Regions from separate parts of the Pseudonocardia sp. ICBG601 genome, predicted to be linked through region 1. Evidence: riboswitches for the same ligand, from Rfam matches in the RefSeq annotation. Region 1 holds a riboswitch; the other holds the start of a gene.
What was found. Region 1 has a riboswitch for guanidine ahead of KPL57_RS63545 (IS256 family transposase). Riboswitches for the same ligand answer to the same signal wherever they lie in the genome.

Region 1 (4,204 bases):
GCGGGTACTGCCAGCCCGGCCAGATCATGGCGGCGATCGACCTGGTCAAGCGCTGCTCGGCCGAGGGGCGCTCGATCGACGACGAGGCGCTCGACGACATCCGCAACATCTGCCGGTGCGGGACCTACAACCGCATCCGGAAGGCGATCAAGGCCGGCGCCGACAACATGTGACGCCGCCGCGGCGAGTGCCTACGCCGCACCACTCTAGGCCGTTAGTGTGAACGGCCAGCTCCCCACACCGAAGGACGGATTCGATGCAGAACCGGATGCGACGCTCCCTCATCGCCGTCGGCGCGTTCGCCGCGGTGGCCTTCCCGCTGGCCGGGATCGCCTCGGCCGACACGGACACCGACGCCGAGCACGGCTACCCCAGCACGCAGAGCCCGACCCAGGGCCTGGACGCGGTGCTGGAGACCACTGACACCCTCGGTTACGGCTTCTTCGACTCGGCCGACGCCGTCTCGTCGAGCAACCGGCCCGACGGCGTCAACGGCACCGACACCGAGATCCCGCAGGCCGACCCCCGCTTCGTCGAGGGGCCGGCCGGTGGGCTGCTGAAGGACGGACCCTTCGAGTAAGGGGCTCCCACGGCGGCGGGGCCGGTACTCCTCACGGGGTGCCGGCCCCGCCGTCGTTCCCGGGTCGGTGCCGGCCCGTCAGTGCAGGACCTTCAGCCCCACCACACCGGCGACGATCGCGAGCAGGCACAGCAGCCGCGCCGTCGTCGCCGGCTCGCCGAGGGCCGCCATGCCGTAGAGCGCGGTGCCGACCGCGCCGATGCCGACCCACACGGCGTACGCGGTGCCGACGGGCAGGTCGCGCAACGCCAGGGCCAGCCCGGTCATGCTCAGAGCCAGCGCGCCCGCGAACAGCAGCGACGGGCCGAGCCTGCTGAACCCGCGGCTCTGCGACAGCGCCGCGGCCCACACCGTCTCCAGCACACCGGAGACCACGAGGTAGATCCATGCCGAGCAATCGTCAAGACCTGTGGATGAAGATCTTTTAGGCGGCTTCGGTGTGGGTGTGGGCATCGGGTCGTTCGACGAGGCGGCCGGCGTCGAATCGGGCTCCGGCTCGGACGAGGGCGACCAGGTGCGGTCCGTTCACGGCGCGCCATCGGTTCTGGGCGGCCTCGATGAGTTTGAACGCCATCGCCAGTCCGGCCGCGCGTGACCCGGGCCCGCGGGTGACCCGGGTGCGGTGGCGGACGGTCGCGAACGTGGACTCGATCGGGTTCGTGGTGCGTAGGTGTTGCCAGTGTTCGGCGGGGAAGTCGTAGAAGGCGAGCAGTTCGTCGAGGTCGTCACCGATCTTCGTGACGGCCTTGCCGAACTTCGCCCGGTAGGCGGCCTCGAAGCGGGCCACGGCGTCGAGGGCTCTGCGCTTGTCCTCGGCGTTCCAGATCTCGGTCAGCGCCTTCTTCGCCCCCGGATGCGCTGACTTCGGCAGCGCGGCAAGGACATTGGCGGTCTTGTGGACCCAGCAGCGCTGCTCGCGGGTCTGCGGGAACACCTCGCGCAGCGCGCCCCAGAACCCGAGCGCGCCGTCAGCGACCGCGAGCACGGGTGCTCGCATGCCGCGCCGCGCGCAGTCGCGCAGCAGATCGGCCCAGGACTCGCTCGACTCGCGGTAGCCATCGGTCAGGGCGACGAGTTCCTTGCCGCCGTCCGCGCGGACTCCGATGAGCACGAGTAGGCACAGCTTGTGTTCCTCGAGGCGGATGTTGACGTGGATCCCGTCGGCCCACAGGTAGACGTAGTCCACACCGGACAGGTCTCGGCGGGAGAAGGTCTGCTGTTCGGTCTTCCAGGTCTCGGTCAGTCTGGTGACCATCGACGCCGACAGGCCCGCGGTGGAGCCGAGGAACTGCCCGAGCGCGGGCACGAAGTCCCCGGTCGAGAGTCCGTGCAGATACAGCAGCGGTAACACCTCGGTGATCTTCGGAGTGCGGCGGCACCATCGCGGCAGGATCGCCGAGGAGAACCTGCAGCGGTGCCCGGTCTCGGGATCGATGCGGCGGTCGTCGACCCGCGGGGCGACAACCTCGACCGCGCCGGCCGAGGTGAGGACCTCGCGGGGCTGGTGGGTGCCGTTGCGGACCACGAGCCGCCGGCCGTGCTCGTCGCGCTCCTCAGCGTGGCGGGCGATGTAGTCATCGACCTCGGCCTGCAACGCCTCGGCCAGCATCCGGCGGGCGCCTTCGCGGACCAGGTCGTCGATCAGCGAGCCGCCGCCCCGGCGGGGTTCATCGGTGTCAGCAGCTCCAGGAACTACGGTGAGCACGGGTCGTACCCTTCCGGCCGGCGTTGACCCGCCGACCTTGCTTCAGAGCCTCAAGATCACCGGGAGGGTACGGCCCCTCCAGGTCATCCACAGGTCTCAAGCATTGCTCATCCATGCCATGACGAGCTCCTTCCGGAGGGGATGCGTCGTCTTGGCGTTCCGGGTACGGCGCGTCTCGTCCGGGGAGCCGCCGGGGGGCGGTCCGGTACCAGGATGGCGGAGCGCCGCGCCCGGGTCGAGCGATGGTGACCGGTCGGACCGGGACCTACGCTCGCCGGGTGCGTCTGCTCGCCGTCGTCGCGGGGTTGTGTCTGTTCACCGGCGGGATGATCATGCTGCCGTCCTGGCTGCGGTCGGTGTTCGGCCCCCCGTACGAGCGCTACGTCCGGTACGTCCCCCTCGACGAGCCCCCGCCGGTGTGGCGGCCCGGCTGGGAGGACTACGGAATGCTGCTGCTCGCCGTCGGGCTGCTGTGCGGGTGCGCGGCGTTGCTGTGGTGGATCGGCCGGCTGATCGCCCGCCTGCGCTGACCGCCGGGGCGCCCGCGAGGACGGGCCGACACGGCCACCAGGAGCGGACCCACCGCGCCGTCCTGCCCGGGAGCCCGCTGCGGGCTACGGTCGCCGCCATGCTGGTCGTGGGATCGGTCGTCATCCGGGTCGACGATCTGGCGGGGCAGATCCGGTTCTGGACCGCGGCCCTGGACTACGAGCTGCGCACCCCCGTCGACGACGACTTCGCGCTCCTGCGCCCGCGCGACGGCCGCCCCGGCCCGAACGTGTCGCTCGACGTCGCGCCGTCCGAGCGGGTCCTGCCGCCGCGCATCCACCTGGACCTGTACGCCGAGGACCAGCAGGCCGAGGTCAGGCGCCTGGTCGCCCTCGGTGCACAGGAGGTCCCGTGGCGCCACCGGCCCGCCGACGCTGACTACGTGATCATGCAGGACCCGGAGGGCAACCGGTTCTGCGTCGTCGACGGCGGGGGTGGACCCGCGTCGTCCGGAGCCTGACCGGGAAAGGGGTCGACGCCGGTGGCCGGTCGGCGGAGGCTCTCGCCGTGGACCATCGACTGCTCGCCTTCGCCGCCGCTGCGGCGGTCGTCATCGCCATCCCCGGACCCAGCGTCGTCTTCACCGTCGGTCGTGCGCTCGCGGCCGGTCGGTCCGCGGCGCTCGCGACGGTCCTCGGCAACGCCGTCGGTGTCTTCCTGCAGGTGGTCGCGGTGGCCGTCGGCCTCGGGCAGCTCGTCGCACAGTCTGCTGCCGCGTTCACCGTCCTCAAGCTGGTGGGGGCCGCCTACCTCGTGTACCTGGGGATCGCGGCGTTCCGGCACCGACACGACGTCGTCCGCGCGATGCAGCGCTCCGCCGAGGGCCGACGCATCGGCGCGGCCCGCAGCGTCGTCGACGGCCTGGTGGTGGGCGTGCTGAACCCGAAGTCCGTCGTCTTCTTCGTCGCGTTCCTGCCCCAGTTCGTCGACGTGCGTGGGCCTGTCGGCACGCAGATCCTGCTGCTGGGGGCGCTCTTCGTCGCCATCGGCCTGGTGCTCGACAGCGTGTGGGCCCTCGCCGCGGGATCGGCCAGGGACTGGTTCGCGTCGTCGCCGAGGCGGATCGCGGCCGTGGGCGGTGCCGGTGGGCTCGCCATGATCGGGCTCGGCGTCGGGGTGGCGGCGACGGGGTCGTCGCAGTAGGGCGGCTACCGGCCGAGGCCGACCACGACCCCGAGCACGACCAGCGCGAGGCAGATCGCGCCGTTCAGGACCGGGTGCTCGGCCAGGATCGCGACGAACTCCCGCAGGGTGGCGCTGGGCCGGTAGTAGCGGGCGGTCGGCGCGCCGACGACCTGGCCGTTCACCCCGACCCGGCGGGCGGTGAGCGCGGCCCGGAACGCATGGAAGTCGTTGGTGACGATGACGCA
Region 2 (4,204 bases), on a different contig from region 1:
AGAACGCCCCCAGCAGCAGGATCTGCGTGACGACCGGCCCGCGGGCGTCGACGAACTGGGGCAGGAACGCGACGAAGAAGACGACGGACTTCGGGTTCAGCAGGCCGACCACCAGCCCGTCGGCGACGCTGCGGGCCGGACCCACCCGCCGGGCGTCACCGGCGGAGCGCTGCATCGCGCGGACGACGTCGTGCCGGTGCCGGAACGCCGCGATCCCCAGGTACACCAGGTAGGCGGCGCCCACCAGCTTCAGGACGGTGAACGCCACAGCGGACCGGGCGACGAGGTGCCCGAGGCCCACCGCCACCGCGACCACCTGCAGGAAGACGCCGACGGCGTTGCCGACGACCGTCGCCAGGGCGGCGGACCGGCCGGCCGCGAGCGCGCGGCCGACGGTGAACACGACGCTGGGTCCGGGGATGACGATGACGACCGCCGCGGCGGCGGCGAACGCGAGGAGTCGATGGTCCACGGCGGAAGCGTCCGCCGACCCGCCTACGGTGTCGAGCCCGTATCGGGCGCCGCCGCCGTGCGCAGGTCGGCCATGTCGTCCCGGTGCGAGGCCTCGGCGCGCAGGGCCCGGGCCACCGACGGGCCGGCGACCATGTCGAGCTCGGTGGTGACGCCGAACAGCAGCGCCTGCTCCGGGCTGCCCGGGAAGACGTGGGTGTGGGCGTCGATCAGGCCCGGGAGCAGTGTCGCCCCCGCACCCTCGACGACCTGCTCGTCCGGTCCCGGCCCGAGGCCCTCGCCCACCTCGGTGATCAGTCCGTTCGCGACACGGACCGAGTCGGCGGCGACGACGGCCCGGCCGTCGAACACGCGGACGTCGCGGATCAGGGTTCCGGGTTCCGTCACCGTCAGCACCTCGTCCTGTCCGGGCGGACGCGTCGACGACCGCCCGTCGTCCACACCGGTCACGGCCGCCGGTCCCCACCGTCGACGACGCAGAACCGGTTGCCCTCGGGGTCCTGCATGATCACGTAGTCGGCGTCGGCCGGCCGGTTGCCCCAGGGGACCTCCTGCGCGCCGAGGGCGACCAGGCGCCGGACCTCGGCCTGCTGGTCGTCGGCGTAGAGGTCCAGGTGGATGCGCGGCGGCAGGACCCGCTCGGACGGGGCGACGTCGAGCGAGACGTTCGGGCCGGGGCGGCCGTCGCCCGGGCGGAGGAGCACGAAGTCGTCGTCCGCGGGGGTGCGCGCCTCGTAGCCGAGCGCCTCGGTCCAGAACCGGACCTGTCGTGCGAGGTCGGTGACGCGCAGGACGATCGAGCCGACGACCAGCATGCGACGACGGTAGCGGGATCGATGCGGCTCGAGCCTCAGCGCAGCCGGGAGATCAGCCGGAACACCAGCCACAGCAGCGCCGCTCCCCCGCAGACCAGGCCGATGCCGACCAGCACCGCTCCCAGGATCGGCCAGGTCAGGTCCGGACCGGGCGGGTCGGGGGCGCCGGGCGGGAGGTAGTACACGTACGGCTGGTCGTCCGGATCGGGCAGCACCCGGTCCAGCCAGGACGGCAGCAGCACCATCCCGCCGGTGAACAGGCACGACCCCGCGACGACGGCGAGCAGGCGCACCCGAGAAGGGTAGGCGGCGGTCCGACCGGTCACCATCACTCGACCCGGGCCCGGCGGTCCGCCATGCTGGTACCGGACCGCCCACCCGGCGGCTCCCCGGACGAGACGCGCCGTACCCGGAACGCCAAGACGACGCATCCCTTCCGGGAGGAGCTCGTCATGGCATGGATCTACCTCGTGGTCTCCGGTGTGCTGGAGACGGTGTGGGCCGCGGCGCTGTCGCGGAGCCGCGGGTTCAGCAGGCTCGGTCCGTCGCTGCTGTTCGCGGGCGCGCTCGCCCTGAGCATGAGCGGGCTGGCCCTGGCGTTGCGCGACCTGCCGGTCGGCACCGCGTACGCCGTGTGGGTCGGCATCGGCGCGGTCGGCACCGCGCTCTACGGCATGGCCGCCCTCGGCGAGCCGGCGACGACGGCGCGGCTGTTGTGCCTGCTCGCGATCGTCGCGGGTGTGGTGGGGCTGAAGGTCCTGCACTGAGTCCCGGTACGACGACGGGGCCGGCACCCCCGTGAGGAGCGCCGGCCCCGCCGTCTGGGAGCCCCTTACTCGAAGGGTCCGTCCTTCACCAGCCCGCCGGCCGGACCCTCGACGAAGCGCGGGTCAGGCTGCGGGATCTCGGTGTCGGTGCCGTTGACGCCGTCGGGCCGGTTGCTCGGCGAGAACGTGTCGGCGGCGTCGAGGAAGCTCGCCCCGAAGGTCCCGACGGTGGCTCCCACCGCGTCGAGGCCCTGGGTGGGGCTCTGTGTGCTGGGGTAGCCGTGACCCTCGTCGGTGTCGGCGGCGGCGATCCCGGCCAGCGGGAACGCCACGGCCGCGAGGGCGCCGACGGCGATCAGCGAGCGTCGCATCCGGTTCTTCATCGAATCCGTCCTTCGGTAGCGGGGAGCAGACCGTTCACACTAACGGCCCAGTGAGATGCGGCATACGGAGCACGCCGCACCCGGCTCACATGTTGTCGGCGCCGGCCTTGATGGCCTCGCGGATGCGGTTGTAGGTGCCGCACCGGCAGATGTTGCGGATCTCGTCCAGGGCCTCGTCGTCGATGGAGCGCCCCTCGGCCGCGCACCGCTTGACCAGGTCGATCGCCGCCATGATCTGGCCGGGCTGGCAGTAGCCGCACTGGGCGACGTCGTTGTCGATCCAGGCCTGCTGCATCGGGTGCAGCTCCTCGCCCTTCGCGATCCCCTCGATGGTGGTGATCTCGTCGGACTCGGAGATGGCGCCGACCGGCACCGAGCAGGGGTTGAACGCCTTGCCGTTGATGTGGCTGGTGCAGGCCTTGCAGACGTTGATCCCGCAGCCGTACTTCGGACCGGTCACCCCGAGCATGTCGCGCAGGACCCAGAGCACGCGGACGTCGTCCTCGACGTCGACGGTGACCTTCTCGCCGTTGACCGTGAAGGTGTGGGAAGGCATGTCAGTCCTCTCAGCGGGCGACGTCGAGGCCGTTGGTCGGCGACGGCGGGATCGGCGGGACGGTCGGGTACGGCTCGAACGGCAGCGGCTCGTTGTGCAGGATCGGGAACTCGGTCGGGACCTTCCCGGTCGCGCGGGCGTAGGCGCAGGCGATCGCGCCGCAGGTCGCGGCCACGCCGAACTCGCCGGCTCCGCCGGGCTCGGGGGACTCGGAATCCTCGATGAGGACGATGTTCATCTCCGGCGGGGTGTTCCACTGCCGGGTGTAGAAGTAGTTGTCCCAGCTGGCCTCGATGAAGTGCCCGTCGTCGAGGTGCAGGCCCGACGTCAGCGTCATCGCGATGCCGTCGTTGATGCCGCCCATCATCTGGGCCTCGTAGCCACGCGGGTTGATGATCAAGCCGGCGTCGACGACGTAGGTCACCTTCGTGACGCGCGGACCGGTGCGCGCGGAACGGATCTTCCGGTCCACGGTCTCGGGGCGGCAGTCGAGCTCGACGACGGCGCAGGCGACGCCCTTGTACTCGACGTGCATCGCGATGCCCTGGGCGGTGCCCTTCGGCATCGACTTGCCCCAGTCCGCCTCCTGGGCGGCCCGGTCGACGACGTTCTTCCAGCGGGTCAGCTTGGTGTAGGCGGACCGGAACTCGTACGGGTCCTTGCCCATCTTCTCCGCGACCCGGTCCACCATCAGCTCCCGCGCAGTCGCCGTGTCGGGCGAGTAGATGTTGCGCATCGAGCTGGTGTTGAACCGCATGTCGACCTCGTTGAGCAGCGAGGTCGCGACGCCGACGTTGTACGGGTTGGTCTGGGTGAGCACGTAGAGGCTCTGCGAGACCGTGTAGTTGCCGCCCGGGGCCTTCTGCGCCGCCGCGGTGATCGCCTCGCCGAGACCGGGGTTGCCCTCGGTGGCCACGCTGGTGTGACGGATCTCGAAGCTCGTGACGGTGTCCCCGCTGACCTGGGCCCGCACCCGGCTGGTGGCCATCGGGTGCACCCGGCCCTGACGGGAGTCGTCGGCGCGGGTCCACATCAGCTTGACCGGCTTGCCCATCAGCTGGGAGACCTCGGCGGCCTCCTCCGCGGCGTCGAAGAAGAGCTTGCGGCCGAAGGAACCGCCGCCCTGGGTGACGTGGAAGGTGACGGCGTTCTGCGGGATGCCGAGCTTCTTCGCGATCTCGGCCTGGGCCGCGATCGGGTTCTTCGCCGGGC

Region 2: linked by a shared signal. The riboswitch ahead of KPL57_RS34300 (multidrug efflux SMR transporter) and the one ahead of KPL57_RS63545 (IS256 family transposase) in region 1 are both predicted to bind guanidine.

What each region holds. Positions count from the first base shown of each region.
Region 1 covers NZ_JAHLJA010000241.1:13,772-17,975, reverse strand. The annotation lists gene KPL57_RS63560 ((2Fe-2S)-binding protein) at 1-173, shown strand, start outside; gene KPL57_RS63555 (hypothetical protein) at 269-580, shown strand; gene KPL57_RS63550 (multidrug efflux SMR transporter) at 659-964, opposite strand; gene KPL57_RS63545 (IS256 family transposase) at 1,005-2,285, opposite strand; guanidine-III (ykkC-III) riboswitch at 2,426-2,491, opposite strand; gene KPL57_RS63540 (hypothetical protein) at 2,564-2,815, shown strand; gene KPL57_RS63535 (VOC family protein) at 2,914-3,294, shown strand; gene KPL57_RS63530 (LysE family translocator) at 3,342-3,977, shown strand; gene KPL57_RS63525 (YdcF family protein) at 3,983-4,204, opposite strand, start outside.
Region 2 covers NZ_JAHLJA010000148.1:1,064,897-1,069,100, reverse strand. The annotation lists gene KPL57_RS34320 (LysE family translocator) at 1-472, opposite strand, end outside; gene KPL57_RS34315 (hypothetical protein) at 496-858, opposite strand; gene KPL57_RS34310 (VOC family protein) at 918-1,286, opposite strand; gene KPL57_RS34305 (hypothetical protein) at 1,322-1,579, opposite strand; guanidine-III (ykkC-III) riboswitch at 1,652-1,718, shown strand; gene KPL57_RS34300 (multidrug efflux SMR transporter) at 1,739-2,053, shown strand; gene KPL57_RS34295 (hypothetical protein) at 2,119-2,436, opposite strand; gene KPL57_RS34290 ((2Fe-2S)-binding protein) at 2,522-2,992, opposite strand; gene KPL57_RS34285 (molybdopterin cofactor-binding domain-containing protein) at 3,003-4,204, opposite strand, start outside.